Regions from separate parts of the Streptomyces chrestomyceticus JCM 4735 genome, predicted to be linked through region 1. Evidence: riboswitches for the same ligand, from Rfam matches in the RefSeq annotation. Region 1 holds a riboswitch; the other holds the start of a gene.

Evidence for each region. A riboswitch is a leader RNA that binds a small molecule or an ion and turns the genes downstream of it on or off. The one in region 1 is predicted to bind glycine.
Region 2: it holds a riboswitch for glycine, as region 1 does, so the genes downstream of both, gcvP (aminomethyl-transferring glycine dehydrogenase) here and gcvT (glycine cleavage system aminomethyltransferase GcvT) in region 1, are expected to answer to the same signal.

What each region holds. Positions count from the first base shown of each region.
Region 1 is NZ_BHZC01000001.1:2,960,152-2,964,559, reverse strand. Features, by position in the region: gene glyA (serine hydroxymethyltransferase) at 1-997, opposite strand, end outside; gene gcvH (glycine cleavage system protein GcvH) at 1,055-1,429, opposite strand; gene gcvT (glycine cleavage system aminomethyltransferase GcvT) at 1,518-2,645, opposite strand; glycine riboswitch at 2,678-2,786, opposite strand; glycine riboswitch at 2,787-2,882, opposite strand; gene EJG53_RS12160 (AAA family ATPase) at 3,134-3,886, shown strand; gene EJG53_RS12155 (hypothetical protein) at 4,108-4,408, opposite strand, start outside.
Region 2 is NZ_BHZC01000001.1:8,180,859-8,185,266, forward strand. Features, by position in the region: partial or broken gene EJG53_RS35805 (DNA polymerase IV) at 1-850, shown strand, start outside; gene EJG53_RS35810 (PRC-barrel domain-containing protein) at 954-1,343, opposite strand; glycine riboswitch at 1,458-1,555, shown strand; gene gcvP (aminomethyl-transferring glycine dehydrogenase) at 1,744-4,408, shown strand, end outside.

The DNA of each region.
Region 1 (4,408 bases):
CGTCCAGCTCGCTGTTGCGCAGGTCCACCAGGACCAGGTGCACGTCGGTGCCGCCGGACAGCACGGAGACGCCGGCCTCGGTGACGTCGGACTGCGTCAGGCGCTCGGCGAGGATGCGCGCGCCGTCCAGGGTGCGCTGCTGGCGCTCCTTGAACTCCTCGCTCGCCGCGACCTTGAAGGACACCGCCTTCGCCGCGATGACGTGCTCCAGCGGACCGCCCTGCTGGCCCGGGAAGACCGCCGAGTTGATCTTCTTGGCGAGTTCCTGGGTGGACAGGATCACACCGCCGCGCGGACCGCCGAGGGTCTTGTGCGTGGTGGTGGTCACGACGTGGGCGTGCGGCACCGGGTTGGGGTGCAGCCCGGCCGCCACCAGCCCGGCGAAGTGCGCCATGTCGACCATCAGGTACGCGCCGACCTCGTCGGCGATCCGGCGGAACGCCGCGAAGTCCAACTGGCGCGGGTACGCGGACCAGCCGGCCACGATGAGCTGCGGACGGGTCTCCTTGGCCAGGCGCTCGACCTCGCCCATGTCGACCTGACCGGACTCCTCGTCGACGTGGTAGGGCACCACGTTGTAGAGCTTGCCGGAGAAGTTGATCTTCATGCCGTGGGTCAGGTGCCCGCCGTGCGCGAGGTTCAGACCCATGATCGTGTCGCCCGGCTTGAGCAGCGCGAACATCGCGGCGGCGTTGGCCTGCGCGCCGGAGTGCGGCTGCACGTTCGCGGCCTCGGCGCCGAACAGCGCCTTGATCCGGTCGATGGCGATCCGCTCGACCACGTCGACGTGCTCGCAGCCGCCGTAGTAGCGGCGGCCCGGGTAGCCCTCGGCGTACTTGTTGGTGAGGACCGAGCCCTGGGCCTCCATGACGGCGGCCGGGGCGAAGTTCTCCGACGCGATCATTTCGAGGGTGGACTGCTGACGGTGGAGCTCGGCGTCGACGGCGGCGGCGACGTCGGGGTCGAGCTCGTGGAGGGAGCTGTTCAGAAGCGACATGACTACTTCCTGGGGTTCGCGGGGCGCACGGCCCCGCCGGGCGGCGGGGTGGGCTTGTCAGCCGGTGAAGGCGGTGTACTCGTCGGCCGAGAGCAGGTCGTCCGGCTCGCCGCTGACCTTCACCTTGAACAGCCAGCCGCCCTCGAACGGGGCGGTGTTCACCAGCGAGGGGTCGCTCACCACGTCCTCGTTGATCTCCGTGACCTCGCCGTCGACGGGGGAGTAGAGATCGCTGACGGACTTGGTCGACTCCAGCTCACCGCAGGTCTCGCCCGCCGTGACCGAGTCACCGACCGCGGGGAGCTGCACGAAGACGACGTCGCCGAGCGCGTTGGCGGCGTGCTCGGTGATGCCGATCGTCGAGACGCCCTCCTCGGCGGCCGACAGCCACTCGTGCTCCTTGCTGTAGCGCAGCTGCTGGGGGTTGTTCATGTCTTGATTCTCCTGGATACGGTGGCGTGCTCGGTGCAGGGGTCTTGACAGGTGAGACAGGGGTGCGTCCGGGACGGGGCCGGGGGCGTCACTTCTCGCGCTTGTAGAAGGGAAGCGCCACGACCTCGTACGGCTCGTGGGTGCCACGGATGTCCACCGCCACACCGGCGGTGCCGGGCGCGGCGTGCGCGGCGTCCACGTACGCCATGGCGACGGGCTTGCCGAGGGTGGGCGAGGGGGCACCGGAGGTGACCTCGCCGATGACGGCGCCGTCCGGGCCCACGACCGGGTATCCGGCGCGCGGCACCCGGCGGCCCTCGGCGATCAGCCCGACCAGCTTGCGCGGCGGGTTGGCCTCGGCCCGGTCCCGGGCCGCCTCCAGGGCGGCGCGGCCCACGAAGTCGCCGCCGTTCGTCGTCTTCTCGAACTTCACGACCCGGCCCAGGCCCGCGTCGAACGGGGTGGTGTCCGTGGTCAGCTCGTGCCCGTACAGCGGCATGCCCGCCTCCAGGCGCAGCGTGTCCCGGCAGGACAGGCCGCAGGGGACCAGGCCGGCGTCCTTGCCCGCCTCCGTCAGCGCCTCCCAGAGGGCGACCGCGTCGGCCGGGCGGACGAACAGCTCGAAGCCGTCCTCGCCGGTGTAGCCGGTACGGGCGATCAGCGCCGGGACGCCCGCGACGGTGCCGGGCAGCCCGGCGTAGTACTTCAGGCCGTCCAGGTCGGCGTCGGTCAGACCCTTGAGGATGCCGGGGGACTCCGGGCCCTGCACGGCGAGCAGCGCGTACGCGTCCCGGTCGTCGCGCACCTCGGCGTCGAAGCCGTCCGCCCGCTCGGTGAGCGCGTCCAGCACGACCTGGGCGTTGGAGGCGTTGGCGACGACCATGTACTCCGTCTCGCCGAGGCGGTAGACGATCAGGTCGTCCAGGATGCCGCCCTCGGCATCGCAGATCATGGTGTAGCGGGCGCGGCCGACGGCCACGCCGCCGATGTTGCCGACCAGCGCGAAGTCCAGCAGATCGGCGGCGCCGGAGCCGGTGACGGTGATCTCGCCCATGTGCGAGAGGTCGAACAGGCCGGCGCGGGTACGGACGGCGACGTGCTCGTCCCGCTCACTGCCGTAGCGCAGCGGCATGTCCCATCCGGCGAAGTCGGTCATGGTCGCGCCGAGGGCGCGATGCGTCGCGTCCAGCGCGGTGCGGCGGGGGGCTTCGGTCATGGTGGTGGCTCCCGGGCATGGGTGACAAGACGGTCTCCCCATCTGTCATCGGAACCTGAGAGGTTCACCGGAAGGCCGTGACCGGTCCCGGCTTGCACCTTGGGTGGAGCCACACCACGGCGGCCCGCTTTTCAGATCTGCCTCGCCCGCGCGGTATCGGGGCCTGAGAGATTCAAGGGAGGACTTGCTCCTTCGGCGCCCCGCCGTGACGGCCGGGGACTCTCCCGCGCGGATTCAAGCGGCCGGTATGGAGTTGGCTGAGCGTGGCACCCGTACCAGGACGCACACGGCGGTGTGCGGACCGGCACTTGGCGCGCACATCATCGCACGGGATCGCCGGATACAGGAGCCCTGGTCGTACCGGTGTTCGCAGGGCTGTCACGACAGTGTCCCGGGGCTGTACGGATCGTGGGATTTCCTTGAAGCGCATTACCTTTTCTTGACACTCTGCGGGTAAGGGGACGACGGACCGGGGAGGGGCGATCACGGTGCACAGGCAGGCCGCACTCGCGACAAGTCCGGGAGGCGCGCCCCCGGGCTGTGTCCCGGAACCGGTTCCGGCCGCCGTGCCGGGGCCCCGGCGGCTGCCGCTCGGGGTGGTGCGCCCCGGCCGGACGCGCACCGCGGCGCCGGACGCGCCGGCGGTGGACGTCGTCGACCTCAGGGACCGCGACACCCCGCGCGAGGCGGCCGCGCTGCACTTCGCGGCGGGCGACGTGGTGGTGGTCTCCGGCCTGCCGGGCAGCGGCAAGAGCACGCTCATGATCCGGGTGGTGCCCGCCCTCGACGCGCGCGGCGCCGCCGTGCACCGCATCGACTCGCAGGACGTACGGGAGCGCTGGGAGCGCGGCAGGCTGCGCCGGCTTCCGTACGCGCTCTACCGGCCGCTGGTCCGGGCCTCCCACTACACGGGGCTGCGGCGGGCGCTGCGCTCCGGCGGCAGCGTGGTGGTGCACGACTGCGGCACGCTCACGTGGGTACGCCGCTGGCTCGCGCGCGAGGCCCGGCGCGGGGGACGCGGACTGCACCTGCTGCTGCTGGACGTACCGCCCGAGGTCGCGCTGTCCGGGCAGCGCTCGCGCGGACGCGGAGTCTCCGGTTACGCCTTCGCCCGGCACCGGCGCGCGGTACGGCGGCTCACCGCCCGCGCCCGTGCGGCCCGGCTCCCCGCGGGCTTCACCTCGGCCGTCCTGCTGGACCGGCCGGCGGCGGGGGCGCTGCGGCAGATCGCCTTCGAGTGAAGGCTGCCGACGGGTACGTGTGAGCGCCGCCTTCGGGTGCTTCGGGTACGAGTGCGGCCCGCCTCTCAAGGGCTGGGCGTCCGTACCCCTCGCCTCCGCTCCGGCCTACCGGACACCTGACGGGCCGTACGGAACCTCCCGTACGACCCGTCACTACCGGTCCTAGTCCAGACATATCTCCCGCATCCGCGCCTCCTCCGGACGCTCGGCGCCGGGCCGATCTAGAGGCCCAGTGCCTTGAGCAGCACAGTCGGCAGTGAGAGCACCGAGTTGACCAGCGACGGGACACCCTGCTGCTGCGCCTCGGCGGGCTGCTGGCGCGGCGCGTCGGCGGGCGGCTGCGCGTCGGCGGCCGGCTGCTGGTCACCGGCCGGCTGCGGGTCGGCGGCCTGCTGGGCGCCGTCGCCCGGCCGCGGGTCGCTGATCGGCGCCTTCGGCTGGGCGGCCGGCTGGTCGTCCGCGTCGTCCGCCGGCTCCGCGGCGGGCCGGGCCGGACGGTTGGCCGCCGGAGCGGCCGCGGGC
Region 2 (4,408 bases), 5.2 Mb from region 1:
CGCTGGGCCGCGACGACCGGCCCGTGGTGGCCGAGCGGGACGCGAAGTCGATATCGGTCGAGGACACCTTCGACGTGGACCTGACGGACCGGACGCGGGTGCGGGCCGAGGTGATGCGGCTGGCGGACCGGTGCGTGCAACGGCTGCGGGCGGCCGGACGGTCCGGCCGGACCGTCGTGATCAAGGTGCGTAACTACGACTTCTCCACGCTGACCAGGTCGGAGACGCTGCGTGGGCCCACGGACGACCAGGGCGTGGTGCGGGAGGCCGCGGCCCGGCTGCTGGACCTGGTCGACACGACGGGCGGCGTGCGGCTGCTGGGCGTGGGGGTGACCGGCCTCGCGGATTTCACGCAGGAGGACCTGTTCGCGCAGGTGGCGACGGAGAAGGCGGCCGAGGAGGAGGCCGAGCGGGCGCGCCGGGCGGCCGACGAGGCCGCGCGGCTGGCCGCCGACGAGCCCGAGCGGCCCCGGCGCTGGCTCCCTGGGCTCGACGTGATCCATGACGAGCACGGGCGGGCTGGGTCCAGGGCAGCGGCGTGGGCCGGGTGACCGTACGGTTCGAGCAGCCGTGGTCCGGGCCCGGGCGGGTGCGCACGTTCCCGGTCGAGGACCCCGCGCTGCGGCCCGGCGAGCCGCTGCCGCTGGTGGGCGGTCCGCCGGACGGGTGGCGCGACGGGCTGCCGGGCGGTCTGCCCGGCGGTCTGCCCGGCGGGGCGGGTGGCTCCGGCGGTGGTGAGCACGGGCCGGGGAGACGGAGGGGCCTGGCGGATCGGGGGAGGCCGGCGGGGCCACGGAGGCCGACGAACCCGGCGGGTCCGGAAAGGACAGCGGGCCCGGAGGCGCGCTGAAGGAGCCCGACGGGCCCGGCGACGGCATGACGGAGGAGACCGGCGATCCCGGCGACGGCACGACGGAGGAGCCCGTCGGCCCCGAAGCTCCTCCGCCCGGTGTTCAGTCCTCCGCGCCGGCCACCCGCCCGAACTCCGTGTCGGCCGGCGCGGCGTCCGAGCCGGGCACGGGATCGGAGGCCGGGATGTCCAGACGGTAGTGGTGATAGAGCTGTAGTTCCTGCTCCGGCGAGAGGTGGCGGCCCACTCCGAAGTCCGGCGCGTCCCTGATCAGCTTGCGGTCGTAGGGGACGTGCAGCGCCTCGTCGACCAGATCGCTGGGCTCCAGGGGCACGAACGCGTCCCGGCTGAAGATCCCGGTGCGTACGGCCGCCCATTCCGGTTCGCCGGTCGCGTCGTCCAGGTACACCTCGTCGACGGTGCCGATCTTGGTTCCGTTCTTGTCGAACGCCTTGCGGCCGATCAAGCTGCGGGGATCGATATCGGTCTGCACGGTCCCTCCAAGTGGTCGCAACTGCCTTGTGACAACTACCAAACGGCACAATTCATGCCCCGGCCACTCGAAGGAACGTCCGTTCGGCGCGCTGGTAGGCTGGCGAGCGGCTGTCGACCCCATGCGGGAGAGTCCTTCGTCGATCTTGGCGGAGGCGCCGAAGGAGCAACTCCTCCCCGGAATCTCTCAGGCTCACGTACCGCATGGACGAGGTCACTCTGGAAAGCAGGGCGGGCCACGGGCGGGCACAGCGCCGGAACCCTTCCTCACCGACGGTGAAAGCCGGTACCGCGTGCGGGACCGGTGAAGCTCTCAGGTTGAGATGACAGAGGGGGAGGCCGTCCGGGCACCAGCGCCGTGGTGCCCCGCGCAGGTCGAAACGACCAGGAGGCCCCCGCAGATGACCACCACCCGCAGCTCCCTGACCGAGCTGGAACGAGGCACCCCGTTCGAGCAGCGGCACATCGGCCCCGGCCCGGAGGACCAGGCCAAGATGCTGGCGCAGGTCGGGTTCGGATCGCTGGACGAACTGACCGCGGCCGCCGTACCGGACGTGATCAAGAGCGCGGAGGCGCTGGGCCTGCCCCAGGGCCGTACGGAGGCCGAGGTCCTCGCCGAGCTGCGGGCGCTCGCGGACCGCAACCAGGTGCTCGCCCCGATGATCGGGCTCGGTTACCACGGCACGTTCACCCCGCCGGTGATCCTGCGCAACGTGATGGAGAACCCCGCCTGGTACACGGCCTACACCCCGTACCAGCCGGAGATCTCCCAGGGCCGGCTCGAAGCGCTGCTCAATTTCCAGACCATGGTCGCCGACCTGACCGGACTGCCGACCTCCGGTGCCTCGCTGCTGGACGAGGGCACGGCCGCGGCCGAGGCGATGGCCCTCTCGCGGCGCGTGGGCAAGGTCAAGCAGGGTGTCTTCCTGGTCGACGCCGACTGCCTGCCGCAGACCGTCGCCGTGATCGAGACGCGCGCCGAGCCGACCGGCGTCGAGGTCGTGGTGGCCGACCTGTCCGAGGGCATCCCGGCGGAGGTGGCGGAGCGCGGCGTCTTCGGCGTGCTGCTCCAGTACCCCGGTGCCTCCGGCGCCGTACGGGACCCGCGGGCCGTCATCGAGCAGGCGCACGAGCTGGGCGCGATCGTGACGGTCGCCGCCGACCTGCTGGCGCTGACGCTGCTGACCTCGCCGGGCGAGCTGGGCGCCGACATCGCCGTCGGCACCACGCAGCGTTTCGGCGTCCCGATGGGCTTCGGCGGCCCGCACGCCGGATTTATGGCCGTACGGGAGAAGTTCGCCCGCAGCCTGCCCGGCCGGCTGGTGGGTGTGTCGGTGGACGCCGACGGCAACAAGGCGTACCGGCTCGCCCTCCAGACGCGTGAGCAGCACATCCGCCGGGAGAAGGCCACCAGCAACATCTGCACCGCGCAGGTGCTGCTCGCGGTGATGGCGGGCATGTACGCCGTCTACCACGGCCCGGACGGCCTCGCGGCCATCGCGCGCCGTACCCACCGCTACGCGTCCATACTCGCGGCGGGCCTGCGGGCCGGCGGGGTGGAGGTCGTGCACGGCGACTACTTCGACACGCTGACCGTACGGGTGCCGGGCCGGGCCGCCGAGGTCGTCGCCGCGGCCCGCGAGGCCGGCGTCAACCTGCGGCTGGTCGACGCCGACCTGGTGGGCGTCGCCTGCGACGAGACCACCGGACGCGCGCAGGTGCACGCGGTGTGGGGCGCCTTCGGTGTCCGGGCCGACATCGAGCAGCTCGACGCGACCGTGGTCGACGCGCTGCCCGAGGGGCTGCTGCGCGGCGACGCCTACCTGACGCACCCGGTCTTCCACCAGCACCGCTCCGAGACCGCGATGCTGCGCTACCTGCGCCGCCTGGCGGACAAGGACTACGCGCTGGACCGCGGCATGATCCCGCTCGGCTCGTGCACCATGAAGCTGAACGCGACGACCGAGATGGAGCCGGTCACCTGGCCCGAGTTCGGGCAGTTGCACCCGTTCGCGCCGGTCGAGCAGGCACAGGGCTACCTCACGCTCATCGCGGAGCTGGAGGAGCGGCTGGCCACGGTCACCGGCTACGACAAGGTCTCCATCCAGCCGAACGCCGGTTCGCAGGGTGAACTGGCCGGTCTGCTGGCCGTACGGGCGTACCACCGCGCCAACGGCGACGAGCAGCGCACCGTCTGCCTGATCCCCTCCTCGGCGCACGGCACCAACGCCGCCAGTGCCGTGATGGCCGGCATGAAGGTCGTCGTCGTCAAGACCGGCGAGGACGGCGAGGTGGACGCCGACGACCTGCACGCCAAGATCGAGCAGTACCGGGACCAGCTCGCGGTGCTGATGGTGACCTACCCGTCCACGCACGGCGTGTTCGAGGAGCACATCACGCAGATCTGCGCGGCCGTGCACGACGCGGGCGGCCAGGTGTACGTGGACGGCGCCAACCTCAACGCGCTGGTCGGCCTCGCCGAGCCCGGCAAGTTCGGCGGCGACGTCTCGCACCTGAACCTGCACAAGACCTTCTGCATCCCGCACGGCGGCGGCGGTCCCGGCGTCGGCCCGGTCGGCGTGCGCGCCCACCTGGCGCCGTACCTGCCCAACCACCCGCTGCAGCCCACCGCGGGCCCGGAGACGGGCGTGGGCCCCATCTCCGCGGCGCCGTGGGGCTCCGCGGGCATCCTGCCCATCTCCTGGGCGTACGTCCGGCTGATGGGCGGCGCGGGCCTCACGCGTGCCACCCAGGTCGCGGTGCTCGGCGCCAACTACATCGCCAAGCGCCTGGAGCCGCACTACCCCGTGCTCTACACCGGCCCCGGCGGCCTGGTCGCGCACGAGTGCATCATCGACGTCCGGCCGCTGACCAAGGCGACCGGGGTGAGCATCGACGACGTCGCCAAGCGGCTGATCGACTACGGCTTCCACGCGCCGACGATGTCCTTCCCGGTGGCCGGCACGCTGATGATCGAGCCGACCGAGAGCGAGAACCTGGACGAACTGGACCGTTTCTGCGACGCGATGATCGCGATCCGCGCGGAGATCGACAAGGTCGGTTCGG